DNA from 2 places in the Streptomyces lunalinharesii genome. Region 1 is predicted to be linked to the other one. Evidence: predicted binding sites of a transcription regulator. Region 1 holds the regulator's gene; the other holds the start of a gene.

Region 1 (7,453 bases):
GCGGCGTCGGCGATGACGGCCAGCAGCTCGCGGTCGGGCTGCGGCGGGGCCACGGTCGAGCCCTGGACGCTCGGCAGCCCGGCGAGCTGCCGCTCGGCGCCGGACCGCAGCGGGGCGGCGTCCGCCTCGACGGCCGCCAGCAGGTCCATGACGTTCTCGTTGTCCTGCCCGGCGAGCAGCGCCAGCAGCAGGTGCGCGGACGTCATGTCCGCGTGCCCGCCGGCGATCGCCCGTTCGTTGGCGGCGCTCAGCGCCTCCCGGCTCTTGTTGGTCAGCTCGGCGTCCACGTCTGCCTGGTCCTCCTCGTGCGTTCCGGCGCTCCGCGCGCTTCCTATCCAATCCTGCCTTGGCCAACGTGCAATAAGTTGAGTCTACTCCACTCAAGGCTCACTCGTGCGAGCGAAACGTCGATGAATATGCCTACGACATTGACCAACCGAGCGACGCTGGCCTTCGACCGCAAGGAGGTGCAGCATGACGGCTATGGCACACGAGCCGATGCCCACGCAGGACGACTCCCTCCTCAAGGGCTTTCTGGCCCTGGAAACTCCGGCAGGCTTCCGGGCCGAGCTCATCGAGGGGGAAATTGTCGTGACACCGCCGACGGACGGCGACCATGAGGACTACCTGGGCATCATCGGCATGCAGGTGACACGAAGGTCCGCGACCGACATGCAGATCTCGGGGTACAAGGGGCTCGTCCTTGCCGGCACGGACGGCCAGCCCGCGGACCACGTGATCCCCGACGCCACCATCGCCCCGTACGCGATGCGTCTCTTCCGGGGGGCGGAGCCATGGATGCCCAGCAAGGGCGTCGCCATGGTCGTCGAGGTGACATCGAGCAGGCCCCGCAATGACCGTGTCGCCAAGCGCCACGCCTACGCGCGCGGCGCCGTTCCCCTCTACCTTCTCGTCGACCGCGGCAAGTCCGCGGTCACGATCTTCAGCGAGCCGAAGGGCGACGACTACCTCACCACTCACACCGCCCCCTTCGGTGATCCCCTCCCCCTCCCCGCCCCCTTCTCCTTCGACCTGGAGACGACCGACTTCGCGTGACCGGCCGGGGCCGTCCGCCGCGGCCCCCACTAACCTGGCCCCCATGGCCCACGACCTCAGCGCGCTCACCCCCGAGTACCTCGCCTTCTGGGGCGAGTACCTGATGCCGACCCTCACGACCCTGCGGGCCAACGGCACCCCGCACGTCGTCCCGGTGGGCGTCACCTACGACGCCGAGCAGCGCCTCGCGCGGATCATCACCCGCAAGGACAGCACCAAGGTCAAGAACGTCCTCGCGGCCGGCGCCGACGGGGCGCGGGTCGCGGTGTGCCAGGTGGACCGCGGTCGCTGGGCGACCCTGGAGGGGATCGCCCGGGTGCGGACCGACGCGGAGACGGTGGCCGACGCGGTGCGCCGGTACGCCGAGCGGTACGACCGGACCCCGCAGCCCAACCCCGACCGCGTCATGATCGAGATCGCGGTGACCAAGGCCCTCGGCCGGGCCTGAGCGCCGGGCACCCCCCATCACGGACAGGTCTGGACCTGTCCGAAACCATGCCCTCCGGATCCGCCCTTCCGCACCCACCTGGTACTCAAGAACGGCAGGAACCGAACACCTCCGCACATCGACGGGCGGCATCGGCCCTGTCCCGGGCGGAAAAACGGCAGCTGGAGGCCGCATGGCGTCGGCATTGGACAACACGACGACGACTCCGCGCCGCCCACCGGGCAAACGGACGGTGCGCCCCCGCCCCACCGCAGAGAACTGCCCCCGGTGCGGCGGCCAGTTGGCCGTGAACCAGGACGGCTGGAAGATCTGCCACGCCTGCGGATACGCCTCGCCGCCCGGCACAGCCCCTCCACCCAGGGCCCTCGGCGGGGGTATCGTCGCCCCCACTGTCGCCACGCCCCGGAGGGCACGATGAACTCGGTCCGAGTGACGGCGATCGCCTGCCTGATGCCGCTGTCCGAGCTGGACGAGGATCCGTTCCTGGTCGATGACCGCAGCCAGCACGCCATGTGCAAGCAGTGGGCGGCGGCCCGTGACTACCGGCTGACCTGCCAACTCAGCCTGCACCAGCTGCGCGCCGACCACAGTGCGCTGTGGCACGACGTCGAAGAGGGCCTGGTCGACGTGTTCGTCACCCCCAACCGCCGGGCCCTGGAGTACGCCATCGACGGCGCCGACGAGTTCGGCGCGCGCTGCGCGGCGGCGGGCGTCCGCCTGGAGACCGCCGACCTGGACGAGCCGGTCTACACCCTCGCGATGAAGTCGCAGGTGCACCGCCGACTGTCGATGCCGACGGCCGGCTACGACGGCCGCTGACCGCCGAGCCCGCACGGCCCGGTGCGCCGGGCCGTCGCCGGTCCCGCGACGCACGAAGGGCCGGGGTGGTGCGCCCACCCCGGCCCTTCGCCGCATCCGCTACGGCGTCAGTCCGACGGCCGCTTGGGCCGCCAGACCACCAACGCGCTGGTCTGCTGCACGTCCTGGTACGGCACCAGGTCGCGACGGTAGGAGGCGTGCACCGCCGCCTCCCGCTGCTGCATCGCACTGGCCGCGCCCTCCAGGGCGCCCTGGAGCTCGACGACCCGCTGTTGCAGGGCCGCGACCTGGTTCTCCAGCTCGATGATGCGCTTGATGCCGGCGAGGTTGATGCCCTCCTCCTGCGACAACTGCTGGACGGTGCGCAGCAGTTCGATGTCGCGGGCGGAGTAACGACGACCCCGGCCGGCGGTACGGTCGGGCGAGACCAGACCCAGGCGGTCGTACTGCCGCAGGGTCTGCGGGTGCAGGCCGGAGAGCTGGGCCGCGACGGAGATGACGTACACCGGTGACTCGTCGGTCAGTTCATAGGGGTTACGACGCTGCCCGCCCCGGCTGTCCATCTCATGCTCCCTTCGCGGCCTGGAACAGCTCCGCCCGCGGGTCCGGGCCCGCGGTCGCCTCGCGATAGGACTCCAGCGCTTCCCTCGCCTTGTCGCCGAGGTCCTTGGGAACGACCACCTCTATGGTGACCAGCAGGTCACCGCGGGTGCCGTCCTTGCGGGTCGCGCCCTTGCCGCGGGCCCGCATAGTGCGCCCGTTGGGGGTGCCGGCCGGCAGCTTCAGCGTGACCGGCGGGCCGCCCAGCGTCGGCACCTTGATCTCGCCGCCGAGCGCGGCCTCCGGGAAGGTGACCGGCACCGTGACGGTGAGGTTGTCGTCCTTGCGGCCGAAGACCGGGTGGGCGTCGACGTGGACGACCACGTAGAGGTCACCGGCCGGGCCGCCGTGCTCGCCCGGGGCGCCCTTGCCGCGCAGCCGGATGCGCTGCCCGTCCGCGACGCCCGCGGGGATGCGGACCTGCATCGTGCGGGCGCTGGACGCGCGCCCGCTGCCCTTGCAGACCTCGCAGGGCTGCTGCGCGATCAGGCCGCGGCCCTTGCAGTCGGCGCACGGGTCGGTGAGCGAGAACCCGCCGCCCCCGCCCCGGCTGACCTGGCCGGTTCCGACGCAGGTCGGGCAGACCCGGGGGGTGCCGTTCTTGTCGCCGGTGCCGGAGCACGCCTTGCAGGGCGCCTGGCTGGACATCCGCAGCGGGACCGTGGCCCCGTCGACCGCCTCGGTGAAGCTGAGCGTCACCTCGGACTCGATGTCCTGGCCGCGGCGCGGCTGCGTACGGGTGGTGGTGGAGCCGCCGCGGTTGAACAGGCCGCCGAAGACGTCCCCGATCCCGCCGCCGAAGCCGCCGGACCCGGCGGTTCCGCCCGCGCCCCCGGCGCCTCCGAAGAGGTCGCCGAGGTCGAAGTTGAAGCTCCCGCCGCCGGGGCCGGCCCGGAAGCCGCCGTTGCCGAACAGCGCCCGGGCCTCGTCGTACTCCTTGCGGCGCTTGGCGTCGCCGAGCACGTCGTTGGCCTCGGAGATCTCCTTGAAGCGCTCCTCGGCCTTGGCGTCGCCCTTGTTGGCGTCCGGGTGGTTCTCCCGGGCGAGCTTGCGGTACGCCTTCTTGATCTCCGCCTCGGTGGCGTCCTTGGGGACGCCGAGGACCTTGTAGTAGTCCTTCTCAACGAAGTCCTTGGTGCTCATCCTCGACGTCCCTCCTTCCGGGCGGATCCCTGCTCAGCCCGTACGTCAGCCCTTCTCCGGGCCACCGTTTTCCTTGTCCGCAGCCTTGGCACCCTTGGCTCCCTTGCCGCCCTTGGCGCCCTTGGCCTCCTCCTCCGAGGAGGACTTGGCGCCCTGCGCGCCCGGCTGCGGCTCGGCGACCGCGACCCGCGCGGGGCGGATCGTGCGCTCACCGATGCGATACCCGGGCTGCAGGATGGCGACGCATGTCGTCTCCGTGACGTCGGGCGCGTACGAGTGCATCAGGGCTTCGTGGATCGTCGGGTCGAAGGGCTCGCCCTCCTTGCCGAACTGCTGCAGCCCGAGCTTGGCGACCACGGTCTCCAGCGACTCGGCGACCGACTTGAAGCCGCCGACCAGCTCGCTGTGGTCCCGGGCCCGACCGATGTCGTCGAGCACCGGCAGCACCTCGGACAGCAGGTTCGCCGCGGCGACCTCCTTGACCGTCACCCGGTCGCGCTCGACCCGGCGGCGGTAGTTCTGGTACTCCGCCTGGAGCCGCTGGAGGTCGGTGGTGCGCTCGTTGAGCGCGGTGCGCACCTGGTCCAACTGGGCCTGGAGCGCTACGTCCTGGACGTCCCCGGCCGGGGCCGAGCCCGCCTTGTCGGCGGACTCGGCCTGCGCCGCGTCTTCGGAAGCGGCGTCGGAAGGGACGTCGGGCTTCTCGTCGAAGCCCGGGGTCTCCTCCGTCACGCCGCACCGTCCTTCTTCGGCTTCTCGTCGTCGACGATCTCGGCGTCGACCACGTCGTCCTCGGGCTTGGCCTGCTGGCCGCCGGCGGCGCCCTCGGCACCGGCCGCACCCTGGGCGGCCTGGGCGTCGGCGTACATGGCCTGGCCCAGCTTCTGGGAGACGGCCGCGACCTTCTCGGAGGCGGTCTTGATCTCGGCGGTGTCCTCGCCCTTGAGCTTCTCCTTCAGCTCGCCGACGGCGGACTCGACCTCGGTCTTGACCTCGGCGGGCACCTTGTCCTCGTTGTCCTTGAGGAACTTCTCGGTCTGGTAGACCAGCTGCTCGCCCTGGTTGCGGGTCTCGGCGGCCTCGCGACGCTTGTGGTCCTCCTCCGCGTACCGCTCGGCCTCCTCACGCATGCGGTTGACCTCGTCCTTCGGCAGCGAGGAGCCGCCGGTGACGGTCATCTTCTGCTCCTTGCCCGTGCCCAGGTCCTTGGCGGTCACGTGCATGATGCCGTTGGCGTCGATGTCGAAGGAGACCTCGATCTGCGGGACGCCGCGCGGGGCCGGCGGCAGGCCGGTCAGCTCGAACATTCCGAGCTTCTTGTTGTACGCCGCGATCTCGCGCTCGCCCTGGTAGACCTGGATCTGCACGGACGGCTGGTTGTCCTCGGCCGTGGTGAAGATCTCCGAGCGCTTGGTCGGGATCGTGGTGTTGCGCTCGATCAGCTTGGTCATGATGCCGCCCTTGGTCTCGATGCCGAGGGACAGCGGGGTGACGTCCAGCAGGAGGACGTCCTTGACCTCGCCCTTGAGGACACCGGCCTGGAGGCTGGCGCCCATGGCGACGACCTCGTCCGGGTTGACGCCCTTGTTGGCCTCCTTGCCGCCGGTCAGCTCCTTGACGAGCTCGGCGACGGCGGGCATGCGGGTCGAGCCGCCGACCAGGACCACGTGGTCGATCTCGGACAGCTGGATGCCGGCGTCCTTGATCACGTTGTGGAACGGGGTCTTGCAGCGGTCGAGGAGGTCCGCGGTGAGCTGCTGGAACTGCGAGCGGGTGAGCTTCTCGTCCAGGTGCAGCGGGCCCTCGGCGGAGGCGGTGATGTAGGGCAGGTTGATCGTCGTCTCGCTGGACGACGACAGCTCGATCTTCGCCTTCTCCGCGGCCTCGCGCAGGCGCTGGAGCGCCATCTTGTCCTTGGAGAGGTCCACGCCGTGGCCGTTGGCGAACTGCTTGACCAGGTAGTCGACGACGCGCTGGTCCCAGTCGTCACCACCGAGGTGGTTGTCACCGTTGGTGGCCTTCACCTCGACCACGCCGTCGCCGATCTCCAGCAGCGACACGTCGAAGGTGCCGCCACCGAGGTCGAAGACGAGAATGGTCTGGTCTTCCTTCTCCAGACCGTAGGCCAGGGCGGCCGCGGTGGGCTCGTTGACGATGCGCAGGACGTTGAGGCCCGCGATCTCACCGGCTTCCTTGGTGGCCTGGCGCTCGGAGTCGTTGAAGTACGCCGGGACGGTGATGACCGCGTCGGTGACCTTCTCGCCGAGGTAGGACTCCGCATCCCGCTTCAGCTTCTGCAGGATGAACGCAGACATCTGCTGCGGGTTGAAGTCCTTGTCGTCGATGTTGATCTTCCAGTCAGTGCCCATGTGGCGCTTGACCGAACGGATCGTCCGCTCGACGTTGGTCACCGCCTGGCGCTTGGCGACCTCGCCGACCAACACCTCGCCGTTCTTGGCGAAGGCGACGACGGACGGCGTGGTCCTGGCGCCCTCGGCGTTGGTGATGACGGTGGGCTCACCGCCTTCGAGAACACTGACGACGGAGTTCGTCGTGCCCAGGTCGATGCCGACCGCACGTGCCATTTCGATTCCTCCAGCTGACTTGAGTGGAACAGGCTCAAGGGTGCAGTACCGATCCGAACCTGTCAACAGACCTGAGTCGGAGGCGCTCAAGTTTTATGTCGCGCTTATCGTCATCGGGTCGCTGCGGAGGACGCCCGGGGGCCGCCCGGCGGTTGCCCGCGCGACACAGATCACCGGCCGGGCGGCTTCATGGGGCCCGGAATACTGGGTAACCTCAGCGCAGACCCGAAAAGTTACCGCTTAGTAGTTCCGCTCAGATCTCCACGGCCCGGCCGTTCCGATCGCGCGGATTCCTGAAGATTTCTCCGCTCTCGCAGGTCCGAGGAGCCTCCCATGCAACTCGCCGCGATCATCGTGTCGCTGGTCCTAATCGCGGTCGGCGTCGCGCTATTCGGCCGCGCCATCCTGCAGATCTACCGCCAGGTCCGGCTCGGCCAGCCCGTCCCCGCCGGCACCCGCACCGACGAGCCCGTGCAACGCACGGTCACCGTGGTCAAGGAGTTCCTCGGCCACACCCGGATGAACCGCTGGGGCGTCGTCGGCGTGGCGCACTGGTTCGTGGCGGTGGGCTTCTTCTCCCTGCTGCTGACGATCGTCAACGCCATCGGACAGCTCTTCAAGGCCGACTGGCTCCTGCCGATCATCGGCGACTGGACGCCGTACAACGTCTTCGTCGAGTTCGTCGGCACCATGACGACGCTGGGCATCCTGGCCCTGATCGTCATCCGGCAGCTGTCGAAGCCGAACCGGCCGGGCCGCAAGTCCCGCTTCGCCGGCTCCAACTTCGGCCAGGCGTACTTCG
Region 2 (7,453 bases), on a different contig from region 1:
CACCGAGCGCCGCCTTGACCGAGCGGTACGGGTCCAGCGGCCGCAACGCCTCCCAGAACCGGTCCCACAGGTCCCGCGCCCGCGGCCGCCACCGACGGATCATGCGGGCGGGGTCTCCAGCGCGTACCCGACGCCGTGGACCGTGCGGATGCGCTCGGCACCGATCTTGCGGCGCAGCGCCTTGATGTGGCTGTCGACCGTCCGGGTGCCGGAGGCGTCCGCCCAGTCCCAGACCTCGGCCAGCAGCTGCTCGCGGGAGAGCACCGCACGCGGGGTGTTCGCCAGGCAGACCAGCAGGTCGAACTCGGTGGGGGTGAGGTGGACGTCACTGCCGCGCACCCGCACCCGCCGCTGGGCGTGGTCGATCTCCAGCTCGCCGAGGCGCAGGATGCCGCTGCGCGGGGTGTGCGCGGCCAGCGCGGCCCGCTCCACCCGGCGCAGCAGGACGTGCACCCGGGCCGCCAGCTCCCGCATGGAGAACGGCTTGGTCATGTAGTCGTCGGCGCCGACGCCGAGGCCCACCAGCATGTCGGTCTCGTCGTCCCGGGCGGTGAGCATCATCACCGGCACCGGGCGCTGCGCCTGCACCCGGCGGCACACCTCCAGGCCGTCGAAGCCCGGCAGCATCACGTCGAGGACGAGCAGGTCGGGCTGCCACGCCTCCGCCGTGTCCACGGCGGCCGGGCCGTCGGTGGCCGTCTGCACCTGGAAGCCCTCGGCGCGCAGCCGGGCCGCGATGGCGTCGACGATCGTCGGATCGTCCTCCACGACCAGCACCCGGCGCTGGGCGCCCGGCGTGGCCGCGGTGGTGCCGCCCTGGGTTGTCTGAGTCTGGTCCATCGCCCGCCCCTGCATGTGCCCTGCGTGGTCGCGTCTTGCTGGGCAGCAGCGTAAGGGCATGATGTGACAGTCGGCTACGCGCCCTACGCGGACCGGAGCGCCAGGTGGACCACGTCCGGGACGCCTCGGGCAACCGGGATCTCTTCGGTCCGTACGCCCTCGAATCCGGCATTTCCCAGCGCCCGCTCGAACTCCGACGACGGCTGCGCGGACCACACCGCGAGGACCCCGCCGGGGGTCAGCCGGTCCCGGCAGGCGGCCAGGCCGGCGGGGGAGTAGAGCCCGCCGTTGTCCTCGGTGACGGTCCAGTCGGGGCCGTTGTCGATGTCCAAGCACAGGGCGTCGTAGGCGTGTTGGCCGGCGCCTTCGCGCAGGTGGGCCACCAGGTCGGTGTGCAGGACCTCGGTGCGCGGGTCGGCCAGCGCCGGCCCGGAGAGCGCCGACAGCGGGCCCGTGCGGTGCCAGTCGATCACCGCCGTCTCCCGTTCGACGACCGCGATCCGGCCCCAGCGCTGCTGGCCGGCCGCCCGGGCCAGCGAGAAGCCCACGCCCAGCCCGCCGATCAACACCGAGGGCCGGGCGCGGTCGGGCGGCAGCGCGGCCAGCGCGGCGTCCACCAGGCGCCGTTCGGAACGCCCGTCGGAGGTGTCCATCAGGAAGCAGCCGTTGGCGATGATCTCGTAGACCGGGCCGTCCGGTCCGGGGGCGTGGGGGCCGGCGGCGCCCGGGTCCCGGCGCCGCAGCACCACCTCTCCGTAGGGGCCCTCGCGCCGGTCGAGGGTGTGCACGGCCGGCTCGGTGCCGGCGGTCGGATGCCAGGGGTGATCGGGAGCCATGCGGCCATCTTGGCCAACGCCCGGGGCGCGGTTCAACGGCGACGGACCGGGCGCCGGAGCGGCTCCGGAGGCCGGCCCAAATGGACGCGGTGCATCTCACGGGGGTTGCGGGTTGTGAGGGATGTCACTCGCACAGCTGACTCATGGATTGGCCGTGCACAGTGGATCGCGGACGGTGCGCGGGGGTGTCGGAAGGGACGTGCGATGGCGAGTGCGGTCGAGACGACCGGTGGTCCGCCGGTCGGGGACGGGGTGGCCGAGGGCGCCCCGGTGCTCCTGACCGGGCTGCCCCGGCAGCGCGGCGACGCGGCCGCACCGGTCGCCGCCGCCCCGCCGGCCGCGGCGGCTGTGCTCCCCACCCCGGCCCGCCGACGCCGGAGCCGGCTGCGCCCCTGGCGGCTGCTGCCCACCCCCACCGGCACCCCCTTCACGTTCTGGTACGCGGTCGTGCTGGTGGGCACCTCGCTCTACGCCGAGCAGGGTGACCCCTCGGTGGTCTCCGCCCTGCTCCAGGGCTCCAGCACGGACGTGGTCCACCTCGCCCAGGCGCCGCTGCTGGTGCTCGTCGCCAGCGCCCTGTGGAGCGCCGGCGGACTGCTCTCGGGGTTCGCCCTGGCGTTCCTCTTCGTGCTGACCGCGCTGGAGCGGCGGATCGGCGGGGTGCGCAGCGCGGCGGTGTTCTTCGGCGGACACGCGCTGGCCACCCTCGCCACGGAGGTGCCGGTCGGCTTCTCCGTCGCCGCCGGAGGGCTGCCGGACAGTTCGCTGCACCGCCTCGACTACGGCATCAGCTTCGGGGTGATGACCTGCGTCGGGGCGCTCGCCGGACTGCTGCCGGCCTGGCTGCGCTGGCCGGTGCTGGTCGCCGGCGGCTACCAGGCGCTGTCCGGCCTGCTGACCTACGTCGATCCGATGACCGACTGGGGGCACGCGCTCTCGCTCGTCCTGGGGATCGCCGCCTGGCCGCTGCTCCGGTACTGGCGGGCGCAGCGCTCCGGGCCGGCCCCGCTGCTCGGCGACCTCGGGCACCCGGCGCTGCGGCCCGGCCGGGCGGTCTGAGGCCGGCACCGCCCGCCCGCCCGTCCGGGCCGCGCCGCGATGCACGCCGTCGATCGCGGAGAATGGGGCCCTCGCGGGCGCCGTGACGAAGGGCGACCGCCGGCCTCAGGAGCAGAGAAGAACCGTGTCGCACGAGCGCCGCCGCCCCGCCCAGGACCGTCCGTCCACCCCGTCGCCGGCTCCGGACGCCGCCCGGCTCCCGCTGCTCTCCGACTGCGGCGACTGCTTCGGCCTGTGCTGCGTGGCGCTGCCGTTCGCGCGCTCGGCGGACTTCGCCCTGGACAAGGAGGCCGGCCGGCCCTGCCCGAACCTGCGGACCGACTTCGCCTGCGGCGTCCACCGCGACCTGCGGCAGCGCGGCTTCGCCGGCTGCACGGTCTTCGAGTGCTTCGGCGCCGGCCAGAAGGTCTCCCAGGTCACCTTCGGCGGGACGGACTGGCGGACCGCGCCGGAGACCGCCCGGCCGATGTTCGACGCGTTCGCCGTGATGCGCCAGCTGCACGAACTGCTCTGGTACCTCACGGAGGCGGTGGCCCTGCCGTCCGCCGGCGACCGTGGTTCCGCCGACCGTGCGCGCGCGGCCGGCGCCGTACTGTCCGCCGCCGTGTACGCCGAGCTGCGGGCCGCCCTGGAGCGGACCGAGGAGCTGACCCGGGGCACCGCCGAGGAGCTGGCCGGGCTGGACGTGGCCGCCCACCGCGAGGTGGTCAGCGTCCTGCTGCTGAAGGTCAGCGAGGCGGTCCGGGCCGAGGTGCCGGGCCGGAAGAAGGAGCGGCGGGGCGCCGACCTGATGGGGGCGCGGCTCAAGGACGCCGACCTGCGGGGCGCCAACCTGCGCGGGGCGTACCTCATCGCGGCCGACCTGCGCGGCGCCGACCTGCGCTCCGCGGACATGATCGGCGCCGACCTCCGGGACGCCGACCTGCGCGGCGCCGACCTCACCGGCAGCATCTTCCTGACCCAGGCCCAGGTGAACGCGGCCCGGGGCGATGCGGCCACCCGGCTGCCACAGGGGCTGCGCCGCCCCGCCCACTGGTAGCGCCGGCCGCCGCCGGCACGGGCCCCGCCCGCCCCAGGTGCCCCGCCCCGCAACCGAGTTGCCCGCAGGTGATCGCTCACAGCGAACACGCCCGGGGGAACAACGCCGCACCCACCGGCATTGAGTGAGTAAAGCTCAACTTGCTTGCCGAAGGGGAGATCATGACTGCTGAGTCCACGGCGTCCACCACGCTGACCCTGCCCGTGCTGCCCCTCGACGACGAGGTCGTCCTGCCCGGCATGGTGGTGCCCCTGGACCTGTCGGATGCCGAGGTGCGGGCCGCGGTGGAGGCCGCCCAGTCCGCCGTCACCTCCGAGGCGTCGGGCGGCAAGCCCAGGGTGCTGCTGGTGCCGCGGATCGACGGGGCGTACGCGGCGATCGGCACGCTCGGGCGGATCGAACAGGTCGGTCGACTGTCCGACGGCGACCCCGGGGCGCTGATCCGCGGCCTGGGGCGGGTGCGGATCGGATCCGGCACCACCGGGCCGGGCGCCGCGCTCTGGGTGGAGGGCACCCCCGTCGAGGAGACCGTCCCCGACCCGCTGCCCGGCTCCGTCGGCGAACTCGTCACCGCGTACAAGGCGCTGGCCACCAGCTGGCTGCGCAAGCGCGGCGCCTGGCAGGTCGTCGACCGCGTCACCGGCATCGACGACGTCCCCACGCTCGCCGACAACGCCGGGTACCTGCCGTTCCTGACCGGCGAGCAGAAGCGCCAACTGCTGGAGACCACCGACCCGGTGGCCCGCCTGAAGTACGCCACCGACGTGCTCCGCTCCCACCTGGCCGAGCAGGACGTCGCCGAGTCCCTCGCCAAGGAGGTCCAGGAGGGCGTCGACAAGCAGCAGCGGGAGTTCCTGCTCCGCCGCCAACTGGAGGCGGTCCGCAAGGAGCTGGCCCAGCTCAACGGCGACCCGGAGGACGAGGGCGACGACTACCGCGCCCGCGTCGAGGCCGCCGACCTGCCGGCGGAGGTCCGCAAGGCCGCCCTGAAGGAGGTCGAGAAGCTGGAGCGGGCCAGCGACCAGAGCCCCGAGGGCTCCTGGATCCGGACCTGGCTGGACACCGTCCTGGAACTGCCGTGGAACGAACGGACCGAGGACGCCTACGACATCGCCGGCGCCAAGCGGGTGCTGGACGCCGACCACGCCGGGCTGGAGGACGTCAAGGAGCGGATCACCGAGTACCTGGCGGTGCGCAAGCGGCGGGCGGAGCGCGGGCCGGGCCCGGAGTCCGCGGGCGCCTCCGGGCGGCGGGCCGGCGGCGCCGTGCTGGCCCTCGTCGGACCGCCCGGCGTCGGCAAGACCTCGCTCGGGGAGTCCGTGGCCCGGGCCATGGGGCGGACGTTCGTCCGGGTCGCCCTCGGCGGCATCCGGGACGAGGCGGAGATCCGCGGCCACCGGCGGACGTACGTGGGCGCGCTGCCCGGGCGGATCGTGCGGGCCATCAAGGAGGCCGGGTCGATGAACCCGGTCGTCCTCCTCGACGAGATCGACAAGGTGGGCTCCGACTACCGGGGCGACCCGTCCGCCGCCCTCCTGGAGGTGCTGGACCCGGCGCAGAACCACACCTTCCGGGACCACTACCTGGAGGTCGAACTGGACCTGTCCGACGTGGTGTTCCTGGCCACCGCCAACGTCCTGGAGGCGATCCCCGCGCCGCTGCTGGACCGGATGGAACTGGTCCGGCTGGACGGCTACACCGAGGACGAGAAGGTCGTCATCGCCCGCGACCACCTGCTGCCGCGCCAACTGGAGCGGGCCGGTCTGGCCCCCGGCGAGGTCGCCGTGACCGACGACGCGCTGCGCAAGCTGGCCGGCGAGTACACCCGCGAGGCCGGCGTGCGGGACCTGGAGCGGTCGGTCGCCCGGCTGTTGCGCAAGGTGGCCGCCCAGCACGAACTGGGCGAGCGGGAGCTGCCGTTCACCGTCGCGCCGGACGGGCTGCGCCCGCTGATCGGGCGCCCGCACCACGTCCCGGAGTCGGCCCAGGACCCGGCCGAGCGGCGGACCGCGGTGCCCGGCGTGGTCACCGGGCTGGCGGTCACCGGCGCCGGCGGCGACGTGCTGTACGTCGAGGCGTCGCTGGCCGACGCGGAGACCGGGGCCTCCGGCCTGACGCTCACCGGGCAGCTGGGCGACGTGATGAAGGAGTCGGCGCACATCGCGCTGTCCTTCCTGCGCTCGCACGGCGCCGAACTGGAGCTTCCGGTGGGCGACCTGAAGGAGCGCGGGGTCCATCTGCACGTGCCGGCCGGTGCCGTCCCCAAGGACGGCCCCAGCGCGGGCATCACGATGACCACCGCACTGGCCTCGCTGCTCTCCGGCCGTCCGGTCCGGCCGGACGTCGCGATGACCGGTGAGGTCTCGCTCACCGGGCGGGTGCTGCCGATCGGCGGCGTCAAGCAGAAGCTGCTGGCGGCGCACCGGGCCGGCCTCACCACGGTGATCCTCCCCCAGCGCAACGCACCGGACCTGGACGACGTCCCGGCCGAGGTCCTCGAAGCGCTCGACGTCCACCCGGTGGCGGACGTCCGGCAGGTGCTGGAGCTGGCCCTGACGCCGGCCGCGAACGGCGCGCGGCCGGTGGTCCCGGTCGCCGCCTAGGGCGTCAGAAACGCCCTAGCCCGGTCCGGCCACCGGTGCGCACGGCCGGCCCGCCCCTGGAGGGACGGGCCGGCCGCGCCGCGGCGTCAGCCGTTGGCCAGCGCCTGGAGCCGGTCGTAGGCCCCGTTGAAGCGGTTGTGGTCACCGACCGTCGGGCCGGTCGAGGTGTACTGCCAGAGGGTGTGGAAGCCCCAGCCGGCCGGGAGTTCGCCGACCGACGAGCCGTAGCGCGGGACCCACAGCGGGTTGGTGCCGCCGAACGCAGCGGAGTTGCCGGTGCACTGCTTCCACCAGCTGGTGGAGGTGTAGATGACGGCGTCCCGCCCGGTGCGCGCCTTGTAGGTGGCGAACCAGTCCTTCATCCAGTTCACCAGCCCGGCCGCGCTCAGCCCGTAACAGGTCGCGCCGTAGGGGTTGTACTCCATGTCCAGTGCGCCGGGCAGCGTCTTGCCGTCCTTGGACCAGCCGCCGCCGTGGTCGACGAAGTAGTTGGCCTGGGCGGCGCCGCTGGAGGTGTCCGGCGTGGCGAAGTGGTAGGAGCCGCGGATCATGCCGGAGTTGTAGGAGCCGTTGTACTGCTGCGCGAAGGACGGGTTGGTGTAGCTGGTGGACTCCGTCGCCTTGACGTAGGCGAACTTCACGCCGGCGTTCCACAGCGTCGACCAGGCGACGTTGCCGTTGTGGCTGCTGACGTCCACGCCCTCGACGGACGCGGTCAGCGAGGGCAGCGGCGGCAGCACGCCGCCCTTGGTGCCCTCGTGCCGGGCGATCTGGGAGCCCGCCCAGTCCAGTTCCGGGTGGCGGGGCTCGGGCGCGCGCGCGGCGGCCGCGGCACCGGCGGTGCCGGGCAGGCCGACGAGGAGGGAGACGGTCGCGAGGAGGGTCCCGGCCACGCTGGCGCGCGAGCGCAGGGAACGGTGGGGGGAGCCGGATCTGAGCACGGGCATTGCGTGCCTCCGTAGATCTCGGTGGATCTCGGTCGGTGACTTTGCGGAGAAGTGACCTTGAGAGGGGGGAGAAACCGGGGCCACACTTGGTGTGGCCATGCCACAAATGACGATACGCGCGTAGACCCC

The links. Region 1 encodes HspR, which represses chaperone genes until heat shock. Its sites were predicted from a motif close to TTGAGNNNNNNNNNCTCAA; they were not measured.
Region 2: a site for HspR is predicted at 3,895-3,913, ahead of lon (endopeptidase La). Genes of this name have one in related genera too.

What each region holds. Positions count from the first base shown of each region.
Region 1 covers NZ_BAAARK010000005.1:14,774-22,226, forward strand. Annotated here, with positions in the region: gene clpB (ATP-dependent chaperone ClpB) at 1-287, opposite strand, end outside; gene ABD385_RS09595 (Uma2 family endonuclease) at 484-1,056, shown strand; gene ABD385_RS09600 (pyridoxamine 5'-phosphate oxidase family protein) at 1,100-1,504, shown strand; gene ABD385_RS09605 (hypothetical protein) at 1,919-2,323, shown strand; gene ABD385_RS09610 (heat shock protein transcriptional repressor HspR) at 2,431-2,886, opposite strand; gene dnaJ (molecular chaperone DnaJ) at 2,888-4,066, opposite strand; gene grpE (nucleotide exchange factor GrpE) at 4,112-4,798, opposite strand; gene dnaK (molecular chaperone DnaK) at 4,795-6,651, opposite strand; gene ABD385_RS09630 ((Fe-S)-binding protein) at 6,985-7,453, shown strand, end outside.
Region 2 covers NZ_BAAARK010000007.1:53,697-61,149, reverse strand. Annotated here, with positions in the region: gene ABD385_RS13525 (sensor histidine kinase) at 1-103, opposite strand, end outside; gene ABD385_RS13520 (response regulator transcription factor) at 100-840, opposite strand; gene ABD385_RS13515 (spermidine synthase family protein) at 924-1,676, opposite strand; gene ABD385_RS13510 (rhomboid-like protein) at 1,881-2,735, shown strand; gene ABD385_RS13505 (pentapeptide repeat-containing protein) at 2,860-3,774, shown strand; gene lon (endopeptidase La) at 3,936-6,377, shown strand; gene ABD385_RS13495 (lysozyme) at 6,464-7,324, opposite strand.